One region of the Mesorhizobium kowhaii genome, then DNA from elsewhere that is predicted to be linked to it. Evidence: predicted binding sites of a transcription regulator. Region 1 holds the regulator's gene; the other holds the start of a gene.

The links. Region 1 encodes PhoB, which activates phosphate uptake and scavenging genes when phosphate is short. Its sites were predicted from a motif close to TGTCATNNANCTGTCAT; they were not measured.
Region 2: the regulator PhoB is predicted to act here: its motif matches at 3,831-3,847, upstream of olsB (l-ornithine N(alpha)-acyltransferase).

Annotation. Positions count from the first base shown of each region.
Region 1 is NZ_JBHLYT010000046.1:564-8,290, forward strand. It holds gene ACFFNA_RS25735 (ROK family protein) at 1-1,157, shown strand, start outside; gene phoB (phosphate regulon transcriptional regulator PhoB) at 1,325-2,014, opposite strand; gene phoU (phosphate signaling complex protein PhoU) at 2,034-2,741, opposite strand; gene pstB (phosphate ABC transporter ATP-binding protein PstB) at 2,781-3,605, opposite strand; gene pstA (phosphate ABC transporter permease PstA) at 3,623-4,939, opposite strand; gene pstC (phosphate ABC transporter permease subunit PstC) at 4,936-6,402, opposite strand; gene ACFFNA_RS25765 (PstS family phosphate ABC transporter substrate-binding protein) at 6,517-7,545, opposite strand.
Region 2 is NZ_JBHLYT010000044.1:190,593-198,319, reverse strand. It holds gene ACFFNA_RS25120 (fatty acid desaturase) at 1-666, opposite strand, end outside; gene ACFFNA_RS25115 (hypothetical protein) at 916-1,113, opposite strand; gene grpE (nucleotide exchange factor GrpE) at 1,356-1,991, shown strand; gene ACFFNA_RS25105 (trimeric intracellular cation channel family protein) at 2,131-2,763, shown strand; gene olsB (l-ornithine N(alpha)-acyltransferase) at 2,895-3,767, opposite strand; gene ACFFNA_RS25095 (hybrid sensor histidine kinase/response regulator) at 3,974-6,262, opposite strand; gene acuI (acrylyl-CoA reductase (NADPH)) at 6,406-7,395, opposite strand; gene lspA (signal peptidase II) at 7,453-7,727, opposite strand, start outside.

The sequences.
Region 1 (7,727 bases):
CCGAGATCGCCGCGACCACGGGCCTCAGCCATTCGACCATATCGGCGATCTCCTCCGACCTCATCGGCGAAGGCATCCTGACTGAGAGCAAGCCGAGCGAGGCCGGCTCGCTCAAACGCGGCCGGCCGCAGGTCGGCCTCGGCCTCAATCCGGAAGCGGCGGCGGTGATGACCGTGGTGCTGTCGCTGAACTTCCTCTCGGTCGCCGTCATCGACTATGCCGGCCAGGTGATCGCCGAGGAACAGCGCCGGCTGGACACGCTGACCATGCCGCGCGACGCGCTGGTCGGTGAATGCGTCGCCATCGTGCGGCGCCGTCTCGAAGACCCCGACCTCGACGTCCGCAGTGTCGCCCGCATCGCGCTGGCGATCCAGGGCATCACCGACACGCGTGCCCGCGCCATGCTGTGGTCGCCGATCACGCCGCACACCGATATCGCCTTCGCCGACATACTCGAAGACGAATTCGGCATCCCCGCCACCATGGAAAACGACTGCAACATGATGGCGATAGCGCTGCGCTGGCGCGATCCCCAGCGCTACCGCGACGACTTCATCGCCATCCTGCTGTCGCACGGCATCGGCATGGGCCTGGTGCTGAAGGGCGAGCTGTTCACCGGCACCCATTCCTCGGGCGGCGAGTTCGGCCACATGATCCATCGGCCGAACGGCGCGCTGTGCCGCTGCGGACGGCGCGGCTGCGTCGAGGCCTATGCCGGCAACTACGCCATCTGGCGCAACGCAAGGCAGATGAGTGAGGACGCAGAACCAGTGGCCGATGTCAGTGACGCTGACATGCGCGCGCTGGCAACCGCGGCCCGCGAAAGAGACGGACCCGAGCGCGAGGCCTACCGCAAGGCCGGCGAAGCGCTCGGCTACGGTCTCGGCAGCCTGTTCGCGTTGATCGATCCGGCGCCGGTCGCCATGGTCGGTGTCAGCGCCGCCGCCTTCGACCTGATCGAGCCGGCATTGCGCGAGGCGATTGCCCAGACCGCAGGCGGCCAGCATTCGAAATCGATTTCTTTCGACACCGAACCGAACGAACTGCCACTGATCCGCGAAGGCTGCGCCATGCGGGCGCTGACCTTCGTCGACCAGGAGATTTTCGCGCCCGGCACGCAGACAAGATCCGGCCTCGGCGGCAAGAACGTGGCTTGAATTTGCCCGAAGAACGCGGACTTGGGATGTGCTGAGATTCAGGTCAGGCCGCGCCGAGAATGGTGGATTCCGAGAACCGGAACGGAGCGTACATTCCAGTACGTGAGTACCGGAAGCACAGGAAGACGCCGTTCGCAGGCCGGCATCACCTGAATATCAGCGCATCCCTAATCTTCCCTGATTGCGTATCCAGCACCGCGGATGGTGCGGATGACATCGGGCATGCGGCCGTTGTTGACCGCCTTGCGCAGCCGGCCGACATGCACGTCGACCGTGCGCTCATCGATGTAGATCGTCTCGCCCCAGACATTGTCGAGCAGCTGGCTGCGCGAAAACACGCGGCCGGGATGGCGCATCATGAACTCGAGCAGGCGAAATTCGGTCGGCCCGAGCCGGATCTCGCTCTTCTTGCGATAGACCCGGTGCGATTCACGATCGAGCACGATATCGCCGACCTTGAGCACGCTGGACAGCACTTCCGGCTTGGCGCGGCGCAGCAGCGCCTTGATCCTGGCCATGAACTCCGGCGTCGAGAACGGCTTGACCAGATAGTCGTCGGCGCCGGTCGAGAGGCCGCGCACACGATCGCTTTCCTCGCCACGCGCGGTCAGCATGATGATCGGCAGACGCTCGGTCTCGGGACGCATCCTTAGCCGGCGGCAGAGTTCGATGCCGGAAACCGCCGGCACCATCCAGTCGAGCACCAGAAGGTCGGGGACGTTCTCCTGCAGCCGGATCTCGGCCTCGTCGCCGCGCGTCACCACCTCGACCTGGTAACCCTCGGACTCCAGATTGTAGCGGAGCAGCACACCTAGCGGCTCCTCGTCCTCCACCACCATGATGCGTGGCGCGATCATCGACTGGTCACCCCTGTCGTCATGCCGCTGGCGCGGACATTGCCGTCTCGTCCTGCTTCGGACGATTGGCGGGCAGCTGCGTGCCGGTCAAAACATAATACGCATTTTCAGCGATGTTGGTGACGTGATCGCCGATGCGCTCGAGGTTCTTGGCGCAGAACAAAAGATGCGTGCAAGCGGTGATGTTGCGCGGGTCTTCCATCATGTAGGTAAGGAGTTCGCGGAACACGGAGGTGTATTTCACGTCGATGCGCTCATCGTCGGCGCGCAGTTTCGCCAGGGCCTCGGCGTCGCGCGCCGCATATTCCTCGATGACGCCCTGCACCTGGATCAGCACCAGCTGCGCCATTGCGTCGATGGAGTGCGACAGGTCGCGCGGCGTGACGCTGAGGCCGAGGGTGCCGACGCGCTTGGCGATGTTCTTGGCAAGATCACCGATGCGTTCGAGATCACCGGCCATGCGGATCGAACCGACGACGGCGCGCAGGTCGTTGGCCATCGGCTGGCGCTTGGCGATCAGCGTGATGGCGCGGTCGTCCAGCTCGCGCTGGCGCGCATCCATGATGGTGTCGTCGGAAACGACGCGCTGCGCCAGGGCGTTGTCCGAATTGAGCAAGGCGCGCGTCGAGCCGCTGACCATCGAGCGGGCCAAATCGCCCATGTCGCGGATCAGCTGGCTGATCTGCTCCAGATCCTCATCGAAAGATGCGACGGTATGTTCACCCATGATCCAGTCCTCGTGCCTGAAAATTCAACGCCGGACCACTCAGCCGAACCGGCCGGTGATATAGTCTTGAGTGCGCTTGTCGTCGGGGTTGGTGAACATCTTGTCGGTGGCGCCCTCCTCGACCAGATAGCCGAGATGGAACATCGCCGTGCGCTGCGACACGCGCGCCGCTTGCTGCATCGAATGGGTGACGATGACAATCGTGTAGTTCTGGCGCAGCTCGTCGATCAGCTCCTCGACGCGCGCGGTGGCGATCGGATCGAGCGCCGAGCAGGGCTCGTCCATAAGGATCACCTCTGGCGATACGGCGATGGCGCGCGCGATGCATAGACGTTGCTGCTGGCCGCCGGAGAGGCCGGTGCCGGGTTCTTGCAGGCGATCCTTGACCTCGTTCCAGATCGCCGCCTTCTTCAGGCTCTGTTCGACGATCTGATCCATGTCGGCCTTTCGCTTGGCCAGCCCGTGGATACGTGGGCCATAGGCAACGTTCTCATAGATCGACTTCGGGAACGGATTGGGCTTCTGGAACACCATGCCGACGCGCGCCCTGAGTTCGACGACGTCAATGTTCTTGTCGTAGATATCCTCTTCGTCCAGCGTGATCTTGCCGGTCACCCGTGCCGAGTCGATGGTGTCGTTCATACGGTTGAGGCAGCGCAGGAAGGTGGACTTCCCGCAGCCCGAAGGGCCGATCAGCGCTGTCACCTGATTGAGGCGAACGTCGAGATTGACGTCGAACAGCGCCTGCTTGTCGCCGTAGAACACGCCGACTTTGTCGCCGCGCATCTTGATCACTTCGTTCGACTTGGCGTTCATTTTGTCGCCCACTGCGTTTTCAAGAGACTGTTCGGTCATGATGTTCATACCAGATGCCTTTTTTTCTACCAGCGACGCTCGAACCGACGCCGAAGCACGATCGCTGTGATGTTCATGGCCATGAGGAAGACCAGCAGGATGATGATGGCGCCCGACATGCGCTCGACGAAGGCACGTTCGGCCTCGTTGGCCCACATGTAGATCTGCACCGGCAGCGCGGTCGCCGGGTCGAAGGGCGTCTTTGGATAGTCGGCAACGAAGGCGACCATGCCGATGAGCAGCAGCGGCGCGGTTTCGCCCAGCGCACGCGCCAGGCCGATGATGGTGCCGGTGAGAATGCCGGGGGCGGCTAGCGGCAGGATATGCTGGAACACCATCTGCATCTTGGACGCGCCGAGGCCGAGCGCTGCGGCGCGGATCGACGGCGGCACCGCGGCAAGCGCGGCGCGTGTCGCGATGATGATCGTCGGCAGCGTCATCAGCGTCAGCACCAGGCCACCGACGAACGCAGCAGAGCGCGGCATGCCGAGGAAATTGATGAACACGGCGAGGCCGAGCAGGCCGAAGACGATCGACGGCACCGCCGCCAGATTGTTGATGTTGACCTCGATCAGGTCGGTGAAGCGGTTCTTCTTGGCGAATTCCTCCAGATAGATGGAGGCGGCGACACCGATCGGCAGCGCCAGCAGCAGAACGATCACCATCATGTAGAACGAGCCGATGATCGCCACGCCCATGCCCGAGGTTTCCGGACGGCTTGAAGCGCCGTAGGAGAACAGGCCGGTGTTGAAATGCTCGGCCATCGCACCGTCCGCCCTGAGCTTGTTCATCCAGGCGATCTGCTGGTCGGAGACCTTGCGGCGCGCTTCCTCGACGCCAAGGTCGATCTGGCCCTTGAAGGCGGAGTCGAGATTGGCGGCGGCAAGGATGTTGACGTCGCGCGTCGTGCCGATGACCGACGGATCGGCGGCGACGATGTTGCGCAGCTGGACGCGGGCACCTTCGGACAGGAAGCCCTTGAGCTTCAGGGTCGACGGCTTGTCGTCGGGATTGATGCCGAGCTTGGCGATCAGCGCCTTTTCGGCGAGCTTTGGATAGTTTGCCTTGATCAGCACGGTCGGATCGGTGGCGCGCTTGTTGGACGGATCGATCACCTTCTCGTCAAAGCTGATCGGCAGCGACACCGTCGTCTGCCAGAAGGCCGTGTAACCCTTCGTGACGATGGTGATGAGCATGATGGCCAGGAACGCAAGGCCGACGGAAATCGCCAGCATGCCGTAGATGCGGAAGCGGCGTTCGGCGGCATAGCGGGCCTTCAGGCCGATGTCGCGGCGCGGATGAGCGGCGACCCGGACCATCGTATTCATGGGGATGTCGGTCATTCGTACTGCTCCCGGTACTTGCGCACGATGTAGAGCGCGACGATGTTCATCACCAGCGTCAGGGCGAACAGCGTGAGGCCGAGCGCGAAGGCGACCAGGGTTTGCGGCGAATTGAACTCGAGATCGCCGGTGAGCTGGTTGACGATCTTGACGGTGATGGTCGTCATCGCCTCAAACGGATTGATGGTGAGATTGGCGGCGACACCGGCGGCCAGCACGACGATCATCGTTTCGCCGATGGCGCGCGAGGCGGTCAGCAGGATGGCGCCGACGATGCCCGGGAGCGCCGCCGGTAGGATCACCCGCTTGATCGTCTCCGAACGCGTCGCGCCAAGGCCGAGCGAGCCGTCGCGCATAGCGCGCGGCACCGCGGTGATGATGTCGTCGGACAGCGAGGACACGACCGGGATCAGCATGACGCCCATGACCAGGCCGGCGGTGAAGATGCTCTGGCCCTGGATGAACGGCGAGCCGCCGGTGAGCGCGGCGGAGAGGTCGCGCAGGAACGGCCCCAGCGTGACGACGGCGAAGATGCCGTAGACGATGGTCGGTATGCCGGCCAGCAGTTCAAGCGCCGGCTTGACCACCGATCTCACCCTGGGCGATGCATATTCGGCCATGTAGACCGCCGACATCAGGCCGACCGGCACCGCGACCAGCAATGCAATCAGGGCGATGTAGAGGGTACCGGCGAGAAGCGGGATCAGGCCGAACTGGCCCTGGCTGCCGCCCGAGCCGGCGGCGGCGAAGCGCGGATCCCAGACCGTGCCAAAGAAGAAGCTCATCGGCGAGACGCTCTCGAAGAACTGGATCGTCTGGAACAGCATCGAAAGCACGATACCAACCGTGGTCAGGATGGCGATGGTCGACGCAGCGAGCAGCCCCCACAGCATCAGCCTCTCGACATTGTTGCGCGCCCTTGCACGCGGTGCGATTTGCCTGAGCGCATAGAAAGCGCCGGCGATCGACAGGGCGAATGCAAGGACAGCGCCGATCCTGCCAAGCCGGCTCTGCACGGCGTTCGCTTCGACGGCGATCGGGATCATGTAGTCTTGCGAATCCGTTGCCAGCGCCACGCCCTTGGCTGCGAGCAGCGGCTGCAGCTCGGCGAAGGTCGCGGGCAGCGCCGCCAGCGTGTTCGCATCGAGCTGATGCAGGCCTTTGGCGAGGCTCTTTACCAGGCTGACGTCCAGCGCTTCGCTGGCAACCTTGCTGTCAGCGGTGCGCTCAGGCAAGGCAGCGTGAATGTGCCGGTCGAGATAGAAGGACGAGCCGATGGTCCAGACGGCAAGCAGCAAAAGGGCAGGCAGGACGGCGAGCAGGAAGGCCCACCAGCCGTGATAGTGGGCGCGCGAATGCGGCTTCACCGTGCCGTTGTCCTGCGCTGCGGCACGCTGCCGACCTATCAGGAATGCAACCAGGCCGATGGCGACGACAATGGCCAGTACGAGCATGGACGACATGGACCCACCCCAGGGGAAACTCTAGAGCAAAGGATGCTCAAATCGCCACCCGCCAGCGGCAGGCGGCAAAACCAGGACGCCGGCTTCGGCCGGCGCCCTGGTTTTGTAGATTGGTTACATCGACTTTCCGGCGGCGAAAGCGTCGCGCTGGGCCTGACGTTCGGCGTCCGGGGCCGCGACGAGGCCGTATTCGGCGAGCGGGCTTTCCGGGCCTACCATCTGGTCGTCAAGGAAAAACTCGACATATTCCTTGAGACCGGGGACGACGCCGAGATGCGCCTTCTTCACATAGAAGAACAGCGGGCGCGACACGGGATACTTGCCGCTGGCGATCGTCTCGGTCGAAGGCGTGATGCCTTCCACGGTAGCGACCTTCAGCTTGTCGGCATTGTTCTCGTAGAAGGCGAGGCCGAACACGCCGACGCCGGTCTTGTTCGAGTCGATGCGGGCGAGCGTCTCGGTGTAGTCGCCGTCGATGTCGATGGCCTTGCCGTCCTTGCGGATCGCAATGCAGGTCTTGCCGACTTCCTTGTCGTCGGCGACGCCGGTGGCCTTGATGGCAGCCTTGTCGCAGCCGGCGTCGAGAAGCTTGGTCTCGAACACTTCGCGCGTGCCATGCTTTTCGCCGGGAATGTAGGCAGCGATATCCCAGTCGGGCAGCTTCGGATTGACCTGGCTCCACTTGGTGTTCGGATTGTCGACCAGCTTGCCGTCGACGACGAGCTTGGCGGCGAGCGCCTTGTAGATGTCGGCGGGAACCAGCGCCCAGTCCGGACCCTTGATGTCGGTGGCGAAGACGATGCCGTCATAGCCAATGCGAACTTCCTGGATTTCCTTGACGCCAGCGTCGGCGCAGGACTTGATTTCGTCCTTTTTGATCGGGCGCGAGGAGTTGGCGATATCGATCGTGTCTTCGCCGACGCCCTTGCAGAATTCCTTGATGCCGGCGCCGCTGCCGCCGGACTCGACCACCGGGGTCTTGAAGTTGGTGAAGGCTTCGCCGAACTGCTCCGCGACGATCTTGGCATAGGGTAGCACGGTCGACGACCCGGCGACCTGGATCTGGTCGCGCGCGGCGGCGAAGCCGGACGACGCGGCGAGCGCAAGCGCCGCGGCCGACGCCGTAAGGAGGAATTTCTTCATGTGGCCTGCTCCTGTTCGGAAGATGGTCTCTCGGCGCCGTTCCTTCAGCGCCCGCTGAGGCCAATAGCCCTCGATTATTACAGTCGCATGACAGTTTCATGTCAGCCCGGTAACGCGTCATCGGGGTGGGGAAAATGCCGGCCGGCCGGCGCTTGCGGCGGAGCCTGTCTTTGTGCCCGGAA
Region 2 (7,727 bases), on a different contig from region 1:
GACGATCGGCAGATGAACAACCAGGAACGCGCCGGGGCCGACGAACCAGATGAGGATAGCTGCCGTAACTGCGATGCCAAGATTGGTGGTCATTGACGACACCCAGGGCGTCAGGCCGCCCCGCATCATGCCGATGGGCAATCTTTGCTCGAAGATGAACAGCCAGATTGGCCCGAGCCCGAACATCACCAGCGGGTGGCGATAGAGACGATAGGCAAGGCGGCCTCGCCATGACAATTGCCGGTATTCGGCAACGGTCAGCGTCCTGATGTCGCCCATCCCGCGTTCGTCAAGATTGCCGGCGCTGGCATGATGGGTCGCGTGGGCGCGCCGCCAGCAGTCGTAGGGCGTCAGCGTCAGAATGCCGAGCGCGCGGCCGATCCAGTCGTCGGCATAACGATTGGCGAAGAAGGAGCCGTGGCCGCAATCGTGCTGGATCATGAAGATGCGCACCAGAAACCCGGCCGCCGGAAGAATGAGGACCAGACCCCACCAATGACCGTAGGAGTAGGCGGCCGAAGAGAGCGCCCAGAGCGTGACGAAGGGAATAAGGGTGATGGCGAGTTCGAGCGCGCTGCGGCGCCTGTCGGGCTTCTTGTAGCGCGCCAGAATCTTAAGCCAGGCGCGCTTGCTGTTGGCGGCCGCCTCAGGGGAAATCATGTTCATCAGGAAGCATAGTCAGGGCGCCCCGCCACCGCAAGACACAGGTCACGCAAAATTACTGTGCGTAATTGTCGCGTGCCCGGCGGTCGAGCCAGCCAATCGCTTGATCAGCGTGATGGTTCACCCTTGGAGCGCCGGGCTTTCAAGTCCAATCGTTCCGGGACCCGATGCTCGCTCTGTCGTCTGAGCATAGGGGTTTTCCGCTTTTAGGGCCGATCTCTACTCGCGATCGAGGATGGGGCGGTTGTCGTGCTATTGCCGGCGCCAGCCGACGTCACTGTCCTCCGCCCCGTCGAGGCGGTCGAGCAACTCCCTGAAGCGGTCGGGAATGTCGGCCTCGGTGCGGAAGGCCGGCAAGGTGCGCAGAAAGCGCGTCACCGCCTCGGCGCCGAACTGGCGCCTGACCTCGGTGGCCAGCTTTTCTCCCTTTTCGCCTTTGTTGCGGGTCATCGTCTCAAAATCCTGTGTCGGCTTCGAAACTCCTCCAGCAAGGGAATGGTTCCCGCATCACGCCTTTGTGGCAAGCAAAGCTGGCGATCAGGGTAAAATTTGAATTAAAATCGAAGGACCCTGCCGTTCGTTGTCCTGCCCTGGCCGAGAGCCTCCACTATCGCTTACCCCTTGATTTTTGGCCGCCAAACCTCGATATCGGGCTCAAAATCCCTACCATTCGAGATTGACGGGAAACGGCGATGAGCGACCAGGCAAAAGACGAACGCGCGTCCGATGAAGTCGAGGCGACCGAGGCCAATGCCGAGCGTACGGAGGGCAGCATCGATGGCGACTATGAAGCCCTTGTGCGGCTGCTGAAGGAAAATGAAGACCTGAAGGACCGCGCGCTGCGCGTCGCGGCCGAGATGGAAAACCTGCGCCGCCGCACCGCACGCGACGTGCACGACGCGCGCACTTACGCGGTGGCGAATTTCGCACGCGACATGCTGTCGGTGTCGGACAATCTGCGCCGCGCGCTCGACGCCATCCCGGCCGAGGCCAAGGCATCCGGCGATGCCGGCTTCAAGGCGCTGATCGAAGGCGTCGACCTCACCGAGCGCGCCATGCTGTCGGCGCTGGAACGGCACGGGGTCAAGAAGCTCACGCCGGAAGGCGAGAAGTTCGATCCCAATTTCCACCAGGCGATGTTCGAAGTGCCCAATCCGGATGTCCCGGCCAACACCGTGGTCCAGGTCATGCAGCCGGGCTATTCGATCGGCGAGCGGGTGCTGCGCCCGGCCATGGTCGGCGTCGCCAAGGGCGGCCCCAAGCATGCCGCCGGCGAAACACCGGTCGAGCCGGGGCCGGTCAATGAGCAGGCCGAGAAGGATGCGTAGTTAGGGAATAAGGCAGGTAGAGGCAGTAGGGCAGTAGGGCAGTAGGGCAGTAGGAGAATTGGGAGGTCGTCCCAAGAGTGCGGCTTCGTGCTAAAACATACTGCCCTACTCCCCTACTGCCTTACTCCCTGGTCCTGCCATGAACCCCATCGCGCTTCTCGACTATGCCGGTGTCGCCGTCTTTGCCGCGACCGGGGCGCTTGCTGCTTCACGCAAGCAGCTCGACATTATCGGTTTCCTGTTCCTGGCCAACGTCACCGGAATCGGCGGCGGTACGTTTCGCGACCTGATCCTCAACGTGCCGGTGTTCTGGGTGGGAAACCGCGACTATGTGCTGATCTGCGCGGTGGTGGCGGTGGTGGTGTTCTTCACCGCGCACCGTGTCGAATCCCGTTACAAGCTGCTGCTCTGGCTCGACGCCATCGGCCTTGCCGCGTTTTCCGTGATGGGCGCGGCCAAGGGACTTGCCATCACCGGCTCGCCGGCGGTGTCGGTGATCACCGGCATGCTGACCGCCACATTCGGCGGTATCCTGCGTGATCTTCTGGCGGGGGAGCCTTCGGTGCTGCTGAAGCCAGAAATCTATGTCACGGCCGCGCTCGTCGGCGCTGCCATCTTTACAGCAGGCGATGTCGCCGGCTTGCCGCAGATTGTTTCAGGATTGGCCGGCTTCGCCGCGGCGTTCGCCGTGCGCGGCGGCGCGCTCCGTTTCGGCTGGGCGTTTCCCCCCTACAAGAGCCGGCCCGGCCGGCGACCAGAAGATATTCCATGAAAAGAAAGAGAGTAGCGAATAGGGAGTAGCGAATAGTGGTTGTTGCCGTGCAGCTCCCGCTACTACTTCCTATTCCTATTCCTATTCCTATTCCTATTCCTATTCGCTATTCGCTATTCGCTATTCGCTATTCACGCAGCGAAGCGCTGGGCTTCCCCGCCATAGTAGTTGACGTAGCGGGCGCCGATTTCCTTGACCGGCATCACGACGAACACGTCGACCGTCGAGAATTCGCGGTCGATAACGCAGCCATCGCCGATGCGGGCGCCGACGCGCAGATAGCCCTTGACCAGCGGCGGCATCGCCGCGATCGCTGCCTTGGCGTTGACCGCTTCGATCGGCATCAGATCCATCGAACAGTAGCGCCCGGACACCGCGCGTACGTCCCAGGCCGAATTCGTCCGGCAATGGTGGGCGAGATAGGTGAACGCTTCGGCATGCGCGGCCGGCACGGTGCCGTGGAAGGACGCGCAGCCGGTCATCACACCGATTTCGTAGTGGTTGATATAGGCCCAGATACCTTGCCACAGCGCCTCGATGGTGCGCTTCGAGCGGTATTCAGGCAAAACGCAGGAACGGCCGAGCTCGAGAAAACGCTGGCCGGGATGACGGGCGATGAGCTTGGTCAGCTCGAATTCGCCCTCGGAATAGAATCCTCCCGCGGCGGCCGCGATTTCTTGCCGCAGCAGGCGATAGGTGCCGACGATGCGGCGATGTTCGGGGCCGGAGAGTGAAGTATCGAAGACAAGCAGATGGTCGCAGAGCGGATCAAACCGGTCGGCATCACGGCGATCCTGCGCCTGGAACAGATCCTTCCTGGCGCCGAGTTCATCGTAAAACACTCGGTAGCGGACTTCCTGCGCGGCCGCGATCTCGGCCTCGTTGCGGGCAAGCCGCACTTCAAGATTACCTATTCGGCCGAGTGCTGCGCCCTTTATGACGGAATCGACGTTACGTCCGGCAAGCAAGCTGCTGGCGTTGGGCCGAGTGTCACATTCCGGCATAACTGTATGCACGAGTGATTCTCCTTCGAGCCATCCCTCTTGGCACGGGGATACGGTGTAGGTGCAACAGGATTGTGACAGTACCGTGATACGACGTCGTGGGCAATACTTCGTCGGCTGGCGAATACGGTCAACCGGCTACGTTACGCGAGCGGGCGGGGGTGGATGGGCGGTCGAAATCCTGACCTTCGGTTCGGGACCATGCGCTAGGCCGCGACCTGTCCTTCGACGGCATTGACCAGCGCGTCAGGGTCGAGTGGCTTGGTAACGAAGCCGCTGGCGCCATGGGCCAGCACCGCATGGCGGGTCTTTTCCTGGCTATCGGCCGACAGCACCATGATCGGCACCGGAGGCACGGCAGTTTCCTCCTCGTGGCGGCGGATGGCGGCAATCGCGTCCAGCCCGTCCATGACCGGCATGTGAAGATCCATCAGAACCACGTCGAAGCGGTGGTTGTGTCCGGCGCCGGTGACAGCCTCGACGGCGGCCTTGCCGTTGCCGACCACCTTGACGCGGTGCCCGGCCTTCAGCAGCGTGGCGCGGGCCAGCATGGCGTTGATGTCATTGTCCTCGGCAATCAGCACCGACAGGCCCCGCTGGCGGCTGCCAACGGCACGAAGTGCGGGCCCGCGACTCTTTTCCGGCTGCGGCTGGGCGAGGGCGGGAGCATGACTGTTCAACAGCACACGCAGAAGCGTTCCGCCACGCACCGGCCTGGCAAGGAAGGTTGCGTAACCGCTGGCGCGGAACTCGCCAAGCATGCCACGGTCGGTCGGTGCGATCAGCGTGATGGCCTCGCAGTCGTCGAAACCGCTTTGGCGCAGGCGCTTGAGCAGCCTTCCGTCGCTCTCTTCCATGGCTGCGTCGACCAGAAGCACATCGCAGCCGTCGGCGAAGGGCGCGGCCTGCGCGGCGGTGGTGGCGACATCGACCGCGCCGCCATTGGCGCGGATGGTGCGGGCGATGGCGTCGGCCTCGACGGCGTTTTTCGACAGGATCACCGCGCGCTTGCCCGAGAGCGCGTTCTGCCGGCTCTGCGGCGCCTCGGTGGCCGATATTGCCGGGATTTCGAAGACGAACTCCGATCCCTGACCGAGCCGGCTCGATACTGAAATCGTGCCGCCCATGGCGGCCACCAGGCGTTTGGAGATGGCAAGGCCGAGGCCAGCCCCGCCATGTGTGCGCGTCGACGTGCCGTCGGCCTGCTCGAATTCTTCGAAAATGCGCTCCAGGTCGTCCTCATGCAAACCTGGACCGGTGTCGGCGATGGTGAAGCAGATGCGGTCGGTGGTCTCGGTGCGCGCGCGCGCGATGCTCACCAATACGCCGCCGCTGTCGGTGAACTTGATGGCATTGCCGATCAGGTTGAGCAGCACCTGCCTGACCTTGCCCGGATCGGCGGTGATCAATTGCGGCACGTCGGGTTCGACATGGCAGCCCAGCCCGATATCCTTGGCGAAAGCGCGGGCGGCCAGCAATTCGACGATGTTGTCGGCGATCTCGCGCACCGACATCGGCTGCGGCTCCGGGTCGAAGCGTCCGGCCTCGATCTTGGAGTAATCGAGCAGATCCTCGATCAGGGCGAGCAATGCGCTGGCCGAGGTCGACACGGCGCCGACATAGGTCTGCTGTTCCGGCGACAGGCTGGTGTCGGCCAGCAGCCTGGCCATGCCCATGATGCCGTTCATCGGCGTACGAATTTCATGGCTGACGGTGGCGAGGAAGCGGGATTTGGCCTGGCTGGCGTATTCAGCCCGCTCGCGAGCGGTGATCAGCGAGGATTCGGCGCGTTTTCGGGCGGTGATGTCGCGCGCGATGGCGCGATGCGAAACGGCGCCGCTGTCCTTGTCGCGCACCGACAGTTCGATCCACGAAAACCAGCGCGGACCGCTCGGCGTGCGGATGGCGACATCGGTGGAGCTCAGGCACTCATGGTCGGAAAAGGCGGCATCGGGAACGATGCCGACATCGATGCCGAGTTCCGCCAGGGTCTTGCCGGCGAGGTCGCGTTGATCGCTTTCGACGAGGTCCGCGAAGATCTTGTTGGCATAGACGATGTAGCCATCGCGGTCGCGATGAATGACGAGGTCGCCAAGCGCGTCGATCAGGCCGCGAAAGCGTTCCTCGCTCTCCTGCATTTCCCACATGCGGTCGGCCAGCGTCTCGATCTCGGCGCGGCTGCGGGCAGTGGTCTCGTCAAGCAGGACCGCGGTACGGTGTTTGCTCCGCCTTGCGTGCAGATGCATGACAAGGCCGGCGAGGCCGGTTACCAGCAATCCAACGCTGATGAAGATCGGCGCCCCGGTCAGATGCGCCAGGCCGGCCAGCACGACGATGGCGACAAACGTCAGGAGGGGCAGGCCTTCGCGCGTGGAGAACTGTGGCTCGGGCACCAGCGGCGGCGCGGCGACAAAGCGCCGCGTCGACGTCGGCGGGGTCGCCGCATCAACGTCTTCGCCAGTGTCCGCCTGTTGGCTGCCGGATTCCGCGATCATGCGAGACCCTTGCCAGATAGAGATTATGGAAAATTGCGGCGGATCGTTCGAATTTTAGCGGATGAGCGCTTTTTGCCGCCGCGGTGGCGGATTTGCCATCAGACGTGGCAATTCCGTCCGCTTTCTCCCGGCCGTCGAGCGGTTCACATATCCACGACGACGCGCCCGCGGATCTTGCCGTCGACGATGTCGTGCGCGGCATCGACGATGCCGTCGAAACCGATGGTCGTCGACAGGCTGGCGAGCTTCTGCAGATCGAGGTCGGTGCCGATGCGCCGCCATGCTTCGAGGCGGACCGCCTTCGGCGCCATCACCGAATCGATGCCGAGCAGCGAGACGCCGCGCAGGATGAAGGGGGCGACGCTCGTCGGCAGGTCCATGCCGCCGGCCAGGCCGCAGGCGGCGACCGCTCCACCATAGGAGGTCATCGACAGGACGTTGGCCAGCGTGTGGCTGCCGACCGCATCGACGCCGCCGGCCCAGCGCTCCTTGGCCAGCGGCTTGGCCGGCTGGGCAAGCTCGTCGCGCGATATCACTTCGGCGGCGCCAAGGTTGATCAAATAGGGGCTTTCGGCATTGCGGCCGGTGGAAGCAATGACATGGTAGCCGAGGCTGGACAGGATCGAAATCGCGACCGAGCCGACGCCGCCGGCCGCCCCCGTCACCACCACCGGGCCGCGATCGGGCAGGATGCCGTGCCGCTCCAGCGCCATGACGCAGAGCATGGCGGTATAGCCTGCGGTGCCGACCGCCATCGCGTCATGCGGGCTCATCCCTTGCGGCAGCGGCACCAGCCAGTCGCCCTTGACGCGGGCGCGGCCGGCATAGGCACCGAAATGGGTTTCGCCGACGCCCCAGCCGTTCAGGATGACCTTGTCGCCGGCGCGCCAGTCGGGATGGGAAGACGAGATGACGGTGCCAGCGAAATCGATGCCCGGCACCAGCGGCCAGCGGCGGATCACCGGCGCCTTGCCGGTGATTGCAAGACCATCCTTGTAGTTCACCGTCGTCGCCTCGACTGCGATGGTGACGTCGCCTTCCATCAGGTCGGCCTCGGTGAGATCGGTCACTGCTACCGACTGCTTTTTCTCGGCGTCACGCGAAACGAGGATGGCTTTGAAGGTTTCGGGCATCTCTTTCTCCGCGATCTTGTTTAGCGACATGGACTGTGCGGCGATGGCCGCACGGGGTCAATCGTTCGAAGGTCTCGGCTCGCGCCGCCAGCCGAACAGTTCGTCGAAGACGACCAGTGCCGCGCCCACCGAGATGAAGGCGTCGGCCAGGTTGAAGACGGCGAAGGACCAGACCGGCGTGTGGAACAGGATGTAGTCGATGACGTGGCCGTAGACGGCGCGGTCGATCAGATTGCCGAGTGCGCCGCCGACGATCAGCGCAAAGCCGGTGCGGGCAAGGATCTGGGACGACGCGATTCGCGTCGCCAGGAACAGCACGAAGGCAACGACCG